Linked DNA regions of Phreatobacter stygius. The protein of the gene in region 1 interacts with the protein of each later gene in a pairwise test. Links are inferred from orthologs where the notes say so. Each region holds a gene or a part of one and is shown on either strand. Other genes may lie near its edges.

Region 1 (7,500 bases):
GCGCGACGTGGTCGTCTCGGAATACCAGTACATCGAGGTCAGGGGGGCGACGCCGAGCTGGGTGACGCGGGCGCGGAAATTGAGCGTCGCTTCGATATCCATGATGACACCCGACGTGCGCCGGCACTGGAACCGGTAGGCGCCGGTGAGCGAGGGGCCGTCGAGCAGGGCATAGAGGGTGACCGGATCGGTCTCCTTCTCGGCGGTCTCGACCCAGAAGGCGACGAAGTCCGGAAACTCCTCCGGTCCGGGGCCCTGGCCGGGCGACAGGGCGATGCCGCGGGCCGACAGGCCAACCTGGCCGAGCTCGCCGACGGCGCGGAAATAGGAGGCGCCGAGCCAGGTCGCCCAGGGCTCGTCCTTCTTCCAGTCGCGCGATCGCGCTTCCTGCAGCCAGAGGCCGGCAAAAGCCGAGGGTTCGGCCGGCAGCTTGGCCGCCGGATGGTCCGGCTGGATGGTGAAATAGCTGTTGTCGTAGAGGATCTCGCGCGCCTGGCCATTGGCCAGGGCGTGCATGCGTACGGTCTTGGGAAAATACTGGCCGACATGCTGGAAGGTCACGGGATAGGCGCCCGGGCCAGTGCCGAACAGCGCAAAATCCTTGTTGAAGCGCAGCTTGCCATGGTTGTCGTAGTCGATCCGCGCGACGATCTCGGGGTTCGGCCGGGGCGGGGCGACATAAGGCTTGCCGGCGCGCTCGCGCGCCATGGCTTTCAGGTCTTCGTAGGAGAAGGCGCGGGCCGGGCCGAATTGCAGGCCGGTCGCGGCACGCGCCTCGCCGGTCAGGACCGGCGCCATGCCGGCGGCGGCGGCAAGGCTCAGGAGGTTTCGGCGGGACAGCGTCTGGACCATGGGTTCACTCGGGCATTCGGCATTCGTCGGCGCGGCGACAGAACCGCAGCGTGTGATGATACGGGTTTTCCGGCGAAACTGCGGCGCCCTTTATGAAAAGCCAAGGCCCGAAGGCGTCATCCGCATTGACTTTTTATGGCGCGTGATGTTCTTCCTAACCTTCACGGCACTTCCGCCGAGGACCCTCTCCGTCAATGGCTTTCGCTGCAACCACGAAAAGCACGAAAACCACGCCGGCCGCCAAAAGCGGCACGGCAGGCTGACGCTTAGTCCTCGCTTCCGGGTGCTCCCCCGACGGGGGAGATGGGCACCACGAAACCTTGAGATAAGGTTTCGATCCCGGGGGAGAGTTGAAAACTCAAGGGCTTCAGATCATGGGTTACAAGGTCGCCGTCGTTGGTGCCACGGGCAATGTGGGCCGCGAAATGCTTGCCATCCTGGCCGAACGCGGGTTCCCGGTCGACGAGGTCGTGCCGCTCGCCTCGCGCCGGTCGATGGGCCAGGAGGTCTCCTTCGGCGACAAGACGCTGAAGGTCCGGGCGCTCGAAAATTACGACTTTTCCGATACCGATATCTGCCTGATGTCGGCGGGTGGCGCGGTGTCGAAGGAATGGTCGCCGAAGATCGGCCAGCAGGGCTGCGTGGTGATCGATAATTCCTCGGCCTTCCGCTACGATTCCGACGTGCCGCTGATCGTGCCGGAAGTGAACGCCGATGCCATTACCGGCTTTTCCAAGCGCAATATCATCGCCAATCCGAACTGCTCGACGGCGCAGCTGGTGGTCGCGTTGAAGCCGCTGCATGACCGCTTCGGCATCAAGCGGGTGGTGGTTTCGACCTATCAGTCGGTGTCGGGCGCCGGCAAGGACGGCATGGACGAGCTCGACCGCCAGACCAAGGGCCTCTACTCCCTCAAGGAGGTCGAGGTGAAGAAGTTCCCGAAGCGCATCGCCTTCAACGTGATCCCCCATATCGACGTGTTCATGGAAGACGGGTCCACCAAGGAAGAGTGGAAGATGACGGTCGAGACCAAGAAGATTCTCGACCCGAAGATCAAGCTGACCGCCACCTGCGTGCGCGTGCCGGTGTTCATTGCCCATTCGGAAGCCGTCAACATCGAGTGCGAGCAGCCGATCCGGGCCGAAGAGGCGCGTGAAATCCTGCGCGCGGCGCCGGGCATCCTGGTGATCGACAAGCAGGAGCCGGGTGGCTACGCCACGCCGCTCGATGCCGCCGGCGAGGACGCAACCTATATTTCGCGCATCCGCGAGGATTCGACGGTCGAGAACGGTCTGGCTTTCTGGTGCGTCTCGGACAATCTGCGCAAGGGCGCGGCCTTGAACGCGGTGCAGATCGCCGAAGTCTTGATCAACCGCAAGCTGATCCAGCCGAAGGCCAAAGCCGCGGCTTGATGCCGCCTGCTCATCCAGACGTCTTGTTGCCAACGGCGGGCCCCAGGCCCGCCGTTGCCGTTTCGGAGGGCGAATGGCGAATAGCGAATGGGGTTGCGCGGTTGGCACGTGCCCCGCTCGGAGCGGTCACCGCCGCTCCCCATTCGCTACTCGCTATTCGCTACCCGCTATTCGCCTTATGCCACCGCATCGCAGCTGAATGTCTTGCCGGGCCGGTCGAGCACCGGCGCGAAGATGCCGGTCGCCTCGTCGAGCACGCTCAACACACCGGTGGCGACACCGAAAAAGGCGCCGTGCAGCTTCAGCTTGCCGCGTTCTTCCAGAATGCGCACGCAGGGGAAGGTGCGCAGGTTCCTGAGCGATGTCGCGACCGAGGCATGTTCGAGCCGGGTCAGGTAGTCGGCCATGGACAAGGCGCCGCGCGGGCCGGCCTCTTCGATCGCGGGTGCGATCATGCCCATCCACTTGCCGATGAAATCGCCCGGCGACAGCGGTTCGGCATCGTCGCTGACGGCAGCCCGGATGCCGCCGCAGCGGCCGTGACCGAGCACCACGATGTCGGAAACGCGCAGCGCCATGACCGCGAATTCGAGGGCGGCGGAGGTGCCGTGATAGTTCTCGTCCGGCGCATAAGGCGGCACCAGGTTGGCGACATTGCGGACGACGAACAGTTCGCCCGGGCCGACGTCGAAGATGACCTCGGGCGAGACGCGGCTGTCGCAGCAGCCGATGACCATGGTCTTCGGGCGCTGGCCGTCTTTTTCGAGTTGCTGGTAGCGCTCGGTTTCGCGCGGGAAACGGCCGTCGAGAAAGGACGCGTAGCCGTCAATCAGGCGGGTTGGCAACATGGGGCACCTCACGGACGCAGATTAGCCCCGTTCAACGCCCTTGCGGCCGCCGGGTCAATCCGCCGTTTGGCACTGCAGCATCAGAGCCAGCCGGGCACCCGGTCGAGCGCGATGATCGCATCGACCTCGACGCGCGGCCTGACGACCGCCCAATCGGCGCCCTTGACCAGCACTTCCGGCGACAGGGCGCGGGTGTTGTAGGTGCCGGCCTGGACGGCGCCATAGGCGCCCGCCGACATGATCGCCAGGAGATCGCCGGCCTTCACCTCGGGCAGCTTGCGGCCGAGCGCCATATAGTCGCCGGTCTCGCAGACCGGCCCGACGACGTCGACCTTCGGGCGGGCCGCGCCGGCAACCGGCTCGACAATCGGCCGGATCTCGTGATGGGCCTCATAAAGGGTCGGGCGGATCAGGTCGTTCATGGCGGCGTCGACCACCACGAAAGTGCGGCCCTCGCCCTCCTTCACATAGAGAACGCGGGTGACCAGGATGCCGGCATTGCCGACGATCAGGCGGCCCGGCTCAAAGATCACCTTGGCGTCGATCGTGGCGGTGTGGCGCTTGACCACCTCGGCATAACGGGCCGGATCGGGCGGCGGCTCGTTGTCGTCCTTGTAGGGAATGCCGAGGCCGCCGCCGACATCGACATGATCGATGCGGTGGCCGTCGGCGCGCAGCGTCCGGACGAAGTCGGTGAGCAGCGCGAAGGCGTCGTCGAACGGCGCGAGATCGGTGATCTGCGACCCGATATGCATGTCGACGCCGGCGATCTTGATGCCGGGCAGCCGGGCCGATCGGGCATAGACCTCGCGCGCCGTCGAGATCGGAATGCCGAACTTGTTCTCGCTCTTGCCGGTGGAGATCTTGGCGTGGGTCCGGGCGTCGACATCCGGATTGACCCGGAACGAAATATGGGCGGTGGTGCCGAGCGAGGTCGCGACCTCGGACAGCTGGATGACCTCCGGCTCGCTTTCGACATTGATGCAGAAGACCCCGGCCTCGAGGGCGGCGCGATGCTCCTCGCGGGTCTTGCCGACGCCGGAGAACATGATCCGCTGGCCCGGCACGCCGGCGGCCAGCGCACGCTTCAATTCGCCGCCCGAGACCACGTCCATGCCGGCGCCGAGGCTCGCCAGGGTCTTGATCACCGCCTGGTTCGAATTGGCCTTCATGGCATAACAGACGAGCGAGTCGAGCCCGGCAAAGGCCTCGGTGAACACCCGGTAGTGGCGCTCCAGCGTCGCCGTCGCATAACAATAGAACGGCGTGCCCACCTCGCCGGCGAGCCGGTCGAGCGCGACATCCTCGGCGTGCATGACGCCGGCGCGGTAGGCAAAATGGTGCATGGCTTACAAGAGCGGATCGAGGATGAAGCGGCCGGACGGCACGAGCGGCCGCTGGCCGACCGGCCGGTTCGGATCATAATTCCGCGTGGCCGGGGCGGTGACCTGGCCGCCCGGCTGGCGTTGCGGCGGATTGGCCGGATCGGCGGCGGTCTCGGTGCGCGGCGGCAGGCTGGGCGGCGTCGGGCCGCCGATCGGCGAGGGCGTCGGGCCCGGCAGTTCGAGATTGCCGCGACGGCCGCAGGCGCCAAGCGCCAGGGCGCCCGAAACGACGAGGACGAGAGCGGTACGGCGGGACGGATAAGCGGTCAATGCGTGGCCTCTCGGGGACGAAGCGGGCGCACCATAACGGATCATTCCCAGGATCGCGAGAGGGGCCGTCAATGCCGGACGAGCCGGGCGGCAAAGAAGCCGTCGAGGCCGGCGAGCGAGGCATCGGCATTGGCCCAGGCCGACGGCAAGGTGCGCAGCATGCCGGCGGCGCCGATGAAAGGGCCAAGGCCCGGAAACTCGTCGGGATCGATCGGATCGAGGCCGATGCGCGGATCGCGGGCGATCAGCGCCGAAATCTGCTGCTCGCCCTCCTCCGGCTCCAGCGAGCAGGTGCAATAGATCGCCTTGCCGCCCGGCTTCAAGAGATCGGCGACCCGGTCGAGCAGGCGGGCCTGCATGCGGGCGAGGCCTTCGACATCGGCCATCGTCTTCAGGTGCATCACGTCGGGATGGCCGCGCACCGTGCCGGTCGCCGTACAGGGCGCATCCAGCAGCACGGCGTCGTAGCTGCCGGTGAGATTCATCGCATCGGCGGTCAGGACGGTGACCGTAAGGCCGAGCCGCTGCATGTTCTGGGTCAGCCGTTCCAGCCGCTTGGCCGAGCGGTCGACGGCAGTGACGACGGCACCGGCGGCGGCGAGCTGGGCGGTCTTGCCGCCGGGTGCGGCACAGAGATCGGCGACCGCAAGGCCTCTGACGTCGCCGAGCAGGCGCGCCGGCAGGGCGGCGGCGGCGTCCTGCACCCACCAGGCGCCATCGTCAAAACCGGCCAGCTCGGTCACCGGGCCGGCACCGCTCAGGCGGACCGAACCGGTCGGCGTCACCCGGCCGGCAAGCCGGGCGGCCCAGGCCTCCGGATCGGCCTTGACGGTCAGATCCAGCGGCGGTTCGATCGATTGGATTTCGGCGATGGCGCGGGTCGCGGCCTCGCCATAGGTGGCGGTCCAGCGTTGCCTCAGCCAGGGCGCGAGATCGTCCAGGGCGTCGAGCTCGGCCAGGATCAATTCCTTGTCGCGGGCAATGCCGCGCAGCACCGCATTGGTCAGGCCGACAAAACCCTTGGCCTTGCGGTCGGCTTCGACCAGGCGCACCGCAACATCGACGGCGGCATAGTCGGGCACGTCGAGAAACAGGATCTGGCAAGCGCCGGTCTGCAGCACGGTCTTGAGCCGGGGCAAGCCGTCGGGCAAACCCTTGGCGAGCCTGCCGCGCAGGATCTTGTCGATCGAACCGAGGCGGCGCAGCGCCGTGGCGGCGATCTTGCGGGCAAGGGCGCGGTCGGCGGCATCGAGGCCGGTCGGTTCGTCCAGCGCCTCGTCGAGCGGCCGGAGCCACAAGGTGACCGTTTCGACCAGCTCGCAGGCACGTCTGCGGGAGGCGAGGCCAGGTGGCGGGGCCGGTTTCCTGGCTGCTGGTCGGAACGGACGCTTGCTCATCCGGTCCGTTTAGGCGGCAAGCCCCGCTGCGGCAAGGGGCCGGCCCGCGGGCTCGCCGACCGCCGCCGGTGGTCGTTCGAACGCGAGCGTATTTCCAGGAGATACACTGCGTTGTTGTAAGATAATCCAAGGTAAAGGTTCTGTGCCGAATTGTGGCGAGGGCGAGCCGGAAACAACCGGGCGAGCCAATTTCGAGAGGCGAAATCCAGAAACTGCCTAGAGTTGAGATTCGCTATGCCATATGAAATTCGTATATAAGTATGTTTACCTATTTTTCTGACGACAAATATAAAACGAGTCTAGTGAGCGGCATTATTCCAATTTAACCATGCATTTAGGATGAATCTCTAATCAAAGCGAGATCGCCGCTGTCCCGGCGCCAAGAAGGATGCATCTCGAATGAAAGTCCCAGTGAAACTGGTGTTGATCGCGACCCTGCTGCTAATGATCGGCGTCTCGGGAATCCAGGGCTGGTCGGCAGTGTCGAAGCTTGCCGCGGTCAATAGCGACGTCAAGGAGATGGCGACGAACTGGCTGCCGAGTGTGCGTACTCTGGGCGTTTTCAAATATCAGGTGGCGCGGGTCCGCGTCGCCGAACTTCGCCTGTCGGGCATGCGCGACGGCGCGCAGGCGGCGGAACTGGAGAAATTCCGCGACCGGATGGTCAACGACATCGCGGCGACCTTCCGGCAGTATGAGACGATGCAGGCCGATGCCACCGAACGTCAGTTGTTCGAGCAGATCAAGGCGACCTGGGCCCGCTACAAGGCACATTCCGACAAGGTGGTCGACGCCGCCCGACGCGGGCAGGCCGATGAAGTCGCCAAACTCTATGGCGAGTCGGTGCAATTGTTCGACCAGGTGGTGGCCGCCGCCGACAAGTCGCTCGAATTCAACGCCACCGGCAGCGATACCCAATATGCCCAGAGCATCGCGACCTATGACAGCGCGCGCTTCCAGACGCTGTTGCTGCTGGGTTTCGGCATCGTCGTCGGCCTCGGCGCCGCGGGCTTCGTGCTGATCGGCGTCACCCGTCCGCTCGGCAAGCTGACCGGGGCGATGCAATCGGTCGCCGGCGGCAATCTCGATACCGAAATTCCCAACGCGACGACGCAGAACGAGATCGGCGACATGGCGCGGGCGCTCGAGGTGTTCCGGGACGGGCTGGCCGAGACCGAACGGCTCAGGCAGGAGCAGGTGGCGAACGAGAAGCGCGCGGCCGAACGGCTGGTGGTCGAGCGCAATGCCATTGCCGACTCGTTCCAGGCCAAGCTCGGCGCGCTGGCGGAGGGCTTCTCGCAGTCGTCGAGCGAATTGGAGGATTCCGCCAGGAACC
Region 2 (5,256 bases), 600 kb from region 1 along the record:
GGAGCGCACCTGGTTGTGCAGGAAGGAGCGCGCCGACAGGCTGCAGGCAATGCCGTCGGCGTCACGCACGATGTCGAAGACGTCGAGATTTTTCACCGGCGACTTGGCCTGGCATTCGGTGGCCCGGAAGGTGGTGAAGTCGTGCCGGCCGATCAATCGCGCGGCGGCGGCCCGCATGGCCTCGACGTCGAGCCGCCGCGGCGACCACCAAGCGCGCCTGGCATCGAGCGTCAGCGGCGGCCGGCGATCGATGATGCGGTAGAGATAATGCCGCCGGATCGCCGAAAATCGCGCGTCGAAATCGTCCGGCATCTTGTCGGCCGCGATCACCGCAATGGCATCTTCCTTCAGATGGCGGTTGATGGCGTCGCGCACGACGCGGTTCGGCCAGTCGCGGGCGAGATCGATATGGGCCACCTGGCCGAGCGCATGGACGCCGGTATCGGTGCGGCCGGCGCCATAGACCTTGACCTCCTCGCCGCAGAAGGCGGCGATCGCCTGGACCAGCGCGCCTTGGATCGAACGGCCGAAGCTCGCGCCCTGCATCTGCCAGCCGATATAGGGCCCGCCGTCATATTCGATGGTCAGCCGGTAGCGAGACATCAGCCGAGCCGGATGCCGGCGTCGAGCCTGGCGCCACGCAGGAAATCGCCGGCCCGCATCGCCTTGGCGCCGGCGCGCTGGACCTCGAGGAGGCGGATGGCGCCGGTTCCGCAGGCAATGGCCAGCTGATCGTCGATGACCTCGCCGGGTGCGCCGGAGCCTTCGGCGCGGGCCGAGCGCAGCACCTTGACCCGTTCGCGGCCCTTGCCGAGATCGGCCTCGAACCAGGCGCCCGGGAAAGGCGACAGGCCGCGCACCTTGTTGTGGACCTCGTCCGACGGGCTCGACCAGTCGATCCGTGCCTCGGCCTTGTCGATCTTGGCGGCATAAGTGACGCCATCTGTCGCCTGCGCCACGAAATTGAGCGAACCGCGGTCAAGCGCCGCGAGCGCCCGGACCATCAGGTCGGCGCCGAGCCCGCTCATCCGGTCGTGCAGGTCCTGGGCGGTCATGTCGGGCGCAATGGCGATCTTTTCGACCATGGCGACCGGGCCGGTATCGAGCCCCTCGTCCATTTTCATCACCATGACGCCGGTCTCGGTGTCGCCGGCCATGATCGCCCGCTGGATCGGGGCCGCGCCGCGCCAGCGCGGCAGCAGCGAGCCGTGCAGGTTGAGGCAGCCGAGCGCCGGCGCCTCCAGCACGGCGAGCGGCAGGATCAGGCCATAAGCGACGACCACGGCGACATCGGCGCCGAGGCTCGAAAAATCCGCCTGGGCGGCCGGATCCCTGAGGGTCCTGGGCGTGAACACCGGAATGCCGAAACGATCGGCGAGGCCGTGCACCGGCGTCCTGGTCGCTTCCATGCCGCGGCCGGCCGGTTTCGGCGCGCGCGTATAGACGGCGACCACGTCATGGCCCTGGCCGATGATCTCGGAGACTGTCGGCACCGCGAAATCGGGCGTGCCCATGAAAACCACACGCAGGCTCACCCGGTGGCCTCGCGCTTGGCCGCCTTGGTGAACTTCTTGATCACCCGCTCGCGCTTCAGGCGCGACAGGTAGTCGATGAACAAGACGCCGTTCAGATGGTCGAATTCGTGCTGGATGCAGGTCGCCAGCAAGCCTTCGCACATCATCTCGATGCTGCGGCCCTCGAGATCGAGATAACGCACGCCGCAGCGCGCCGGCCGCTCCACCTCCTCGTAATATTCGGGGATGGAGAGACAGCCCTCCTCATAGACGGCCATGTCCTCGGAGGTGAAGGTGATCTCCGGGTTGATCAGCACGATCGGCTTCTTCTCCTCGTCCTTGCGGGCAAGGTCGATGGTGAAGATGCGCTTCGGCACGGCGACCTGGATGGCCGCCAGGCCGATGCCCGGCGCTTCGTACATGGTGTCGAGCATGTCGGCCGCGAGCTTCTTGATCTCGGCGTCGATGCGCTCGACCGGCTCGCTGACGAGCCTGAGGCGTGGGTCGGGCAGGGAGATGATGTCGCGAATGGCCATGAACGTGTCGTCTGGAATGGATCGGCCGCGGGCGAAACCGGCGCCGCCGCGCGGAAATGGACTGTCGCGCCTGAGTTAAGCGTCCGGAACGCAGGGGTCAACGGTCGCAGGGCTGACCGGTCAGAGACGGGCGAGCAGATTCAGCAGCGCGTCGCGGCCTTTCGCGCCCAATCGGGCGGTGACCCGTGCCTCGTGAACCGCCACCACCGTCTCGGCCTCGCCGAGCAGCCGCTTGCCGTCATCGGTCAGCACCAGCGCATGGGTGCGCCGGTCGGTGTCGGAGCGCAGGCGGCGGGCGAGCCCACGCCGCTCGAACTGATCCATCATGGCGACGAAGTTCGGCCGCTGGATGCCAAGCGCCGCGGCGATCTCGCGCTGGCTGCGGCCAGGATTGGCATCGATCAGCACCAGCGCGCTGAATTGCGCCGGCCGCAGACCCAGCGGCGCGAAACATTTGATGAAATCGTCGAACACCGAAAGCTGCGCCCGGCGCAAGACATAACCGACCAGGCCGGACAGCGGCCCCATGTCGAGCGCGGCCGGCGGGGCCTCGTCCACGTCGTCCGGCGCGGCCGGCTCCGCCTGGGCGCGCCGCAGCTTTGTCGTGGCTTTCGATCGTCCAGGCATCTCGGCTTTCGGGCTCATCTGACCGATTGTGTTAGCAACAAGAATGATTATATACTATACCCAATTTATAAGAAAGCCACCAGGGAGGACAGCATGCCGACGCATCATCGATGCGCCAGCTCCGGGCGACGATCCGGAGGCTCGCCCGGCGGCATAACACATGTCGCGGGGGTGTCGTGACCATGGACACGACCATTCTGCTTTTCCTGCTGCAGGACGGCATCACCAATGGCGCGATCTATGCGCTGCTGGGCCTCGCCCTGGTGCTGGTCTTCGCGGTGACCCGGGTCATCTTCGTGCCGCAGGGCGAGTTCGTCGCTTATGGCGGCATGACCTTCGCGCTGCTCGAAGCCGGCAAAGTGCCGGGCACCGCCTTCATGGTGGTGGTCTTCGGCATTGCCGCCTTCCTCGTTGAAATGGTCGCGCGGCGCAAGGCGCTGGACCTGATCGGCACCGGCCGCGAAGCCCTGTCCAAGCTGATCCTGCCGCTCGCCATTCTCGGCCTGACCACCATCGCGGTGGCAAGCCAGGCCGGCACCGCGGTCAATCTTATCCTGACCATCGCCATCATCGCACCGATCGGGCCTTATCTCTACCGTGTCGCCTTTGCGCCGATCGCCGATTCCTCCGTGCTGGTGCTGCTGATCACCGCGGTCGGCGTGCATCTCGCCATGACCGGCCTGGGCCTGGTCTTCTTTGGCGCCGAGGGCCTGCGCGCCCCGCCGATCTCCAGCGCCGTGGTGCCGCTCGGGCCGATCGTGGCAACCGGCCAGAGCCTCGGCATCTATGCCATCACCAGCCTGCTGATCGTCGCGCTCTACCTGTTCTTCGGCCGGACGCTGACCGGCAAGGCGCTGCGCGCCACCGCCATCAACCGCATCGGCGCGCGCCTCGTCGGCATCCGCCTCGGCCTGTCCGGACGGATCGCCTTCACGCTCGCCGCGGTCATCGGCGCGGTCTCCGGCATTCTCATCGTGCCGATGACCACGCTCTATTACGACACCGGGTTCCTGATCGGCCTGAAGGGCTTCGTCGCCGCCATCATCGGCGGCCTGGTCAGCTATCCCGTGACCGCAGCCGCGGCCATCGTGGTTGGTGTGGTCGAGGCGCTCGCCTCGTTCCTCGCCAGCGACATGAAGGAGGTCATCGTCTTCACGCTGATCCTGCCGGTGCTGATCTGGCGCTCGTTCACCAATCCCCATGCCGACGAGGAGGACTAGGCCATGCAACGTCTCGGCTTGCTTCTCTTTGTCGCGCTCATTGCCGTCATTCCGCTGCTTCCGGGCCTTTCGGTGTTCTGGATCACGCTGCTCGACAATATCGGCCTGGCCGCCCTGGTCGCCATGGGCCTGGTGCTGCTCACCGGCGTCGGCGGCCTGACCTCGTTCGGCCAGGCGGCGTTCTGCGGTTTCGGCGCCTATACGTCGGCCGTGCTGACCACCAAATTCGGCTTCAACCCCTGGGCGGCGCTGCCGGTGGCGCTGGCCGTCACCGGACTGGCCGCCGTCGTGCTCGGCCTCGTCACGGTCCGGCTCTCCGGCCATTTCCTGCCGCTCGGCACCATCGCCTGGGGCATTTCGCTCTATTACCTGTTCGGCAAGATCGAGCTGCTCGGCCGCCATGACGGCATCTCCGGCGTGCCGCCGCTGTCGCTGTTCGGCTGGTCGCTGATCGAGCCGCAGGCGGTCTATTACGTCATCTGGGGGTTCGTCGTGCTGGCGGCGATCCTCACCACCAATCTCCTGGATTCACGCGCCGGCCGGGCGATCCGGGCGCTGCGCGGCGGCCGGGTCGCAGCCGAAGCCTTCGGCATCGAGCCGGCGCGGGTCAAGCTCATCGTCTTCGTTTATGCGGCGCTGCTCGCCGGCCTCTCCGGTTGGCTCTACGCCCATGTCCAGCGGGCGGTGAACCCGACCCCGTTCGGCATCAATGCCGGTATCGAATATCTGTTCATGGCGGTGGTCGGCGGCGCCGGCCAGATCTGGGGCGCGGTGGTCGGCGCCTCCCTGGTCATCCTGCTGAAGGATGCGCTGCAGCGCATCGTGCCGGCGCTGTTCGGCACGGCCGCGCAATATGAGACCATCGTGTTCGGCGTGCTGCTGGTCGCCATCCTGCAAGGCGCGCGCGACGGCCTGTGGCCACGCATCGTGGCGCTGTTTCCGAAAGGTGCGCCAGCCCCGGTGGACCGGGACGCGGCACCCTTGCCGGGCCGCCAGAAGGCCAAGGCCGAACCGCTGCTGGCGGTCACGGCGGCGCGCAAGACCTTCGGCGGGCTGGTGGCGGTCAACGACGTCTCGTTCCAGGTCAAACGTGGCGAGATCGTCGCGCTGATCGGCCCCAATGGCGCGGGCAAGAGCACGACCTTCAACCTGATCACCGGCGTGCTGCCGATCACCGCCGGCGACGTCGTCTTCGCCGGCCGGCCGATCGGCGGCGAGCGCCCGCAGGCCATTGCCGGGCTCGGCATTGCCCGCAGCTTCCAGCATGTGAAACTGCTGCCCGAGATGTCGGTACTGGACAATGTCGCGCTCGGCGCGCACCTGCGCGGCCAGGCCGGCGTCATGCGTGGCCTTTTCAGG

What was found. Proteins that work in one complex are often made in the same cells at the same time.
Region 2: the proteins of E8M01_RS10865 (region 1) and def interact in binary tests that used the Escherichia coli proteins (3 or more experiments, as listed by UniProt). The link is inferred for Phreatobacter stygius from one-to-one orthologs.

Annotation. Positions count from the first base shown.
Region 1 is NZ_CP039690.1:2,360,584-2,368,083, reverse strand. What follows is about bases 267-3,245. They hold E8M01_RS10865 (aspartate-semialdehyde dehydrogenase), read left to right. Parts: upstream 267-1,226; coding sequence 1,227-2,264; downstream 2,265-3,245. Other genes in these bases: lysA (diaminopimelate decarboxylase), read right to left, coding at 3,193-3,245; E8M01_RS10860 (carbonic anhydrase), read right to left, coding at 2,441-3,112; E8M01_RS10870 (OpgD/OpgG family glucan biosynthesis protein), read right to left, coding at 267-852. Also shown: more of E8M01_RS10870, read right to left, coding at 1-266; more of lysA, read right to left, coding at 3,246-4,458; LPS translocon maturation chaperone LptM, read right to left, coding at 4,462-4,767; E8M01_RS10845 (RsmB/NOP family class I SAM-dependent RNA methyltransferase), read right to left, coding at 4,836-6,164; E8M01_RS10840 (methyl-accepting chemotaxis protein), read left to right, coding at 6,564-7,500.
Region 2 is NZ_CP039690.1:2,966,669-2,971,924, reverse strand. The notes cover bases 292-3,179. They hold def (peptide deformylase), read right to left. Parts: upstream 2,051-3,179; coding sequence 1,532-2,050; downstream 292-1,531. Other genes in these bases: E8M01_RS13735 (branched-chain amino acid ABC transporter permease), read left to right, coding at 2,860-3,179; E8M01_RS13740 (MarR family winged helix-turn-helix transcriptional regulator), read right to left, coding at 2,171-2,695; fmt (methionyl-tRNA formyltransferase), read right to left, coding at 603-1,529; truA (tRNA pseudouridine(38-40) synthase TruA), read right to left, coding at 292-603. In the rest of the region: more of truA, read right to left, coding at 1-291; more of E8M01_RS13735, read left to right, coding at 3,180-3,897; E8M01_RS13730 (branched-chain amino acid ABC transporter ATP-binding protein/permease), read left to right, coding at 3,901-5,256. UniProt on the Escherichia coli protein: Removes the formyl group from the N-terminal Met of newly synthesized proteins. Requires at least a dipeptide for an efficient rate of reaction. N-terminal L-methionine is a prerequisite for activity but the enzyme has broad specificity at other positions.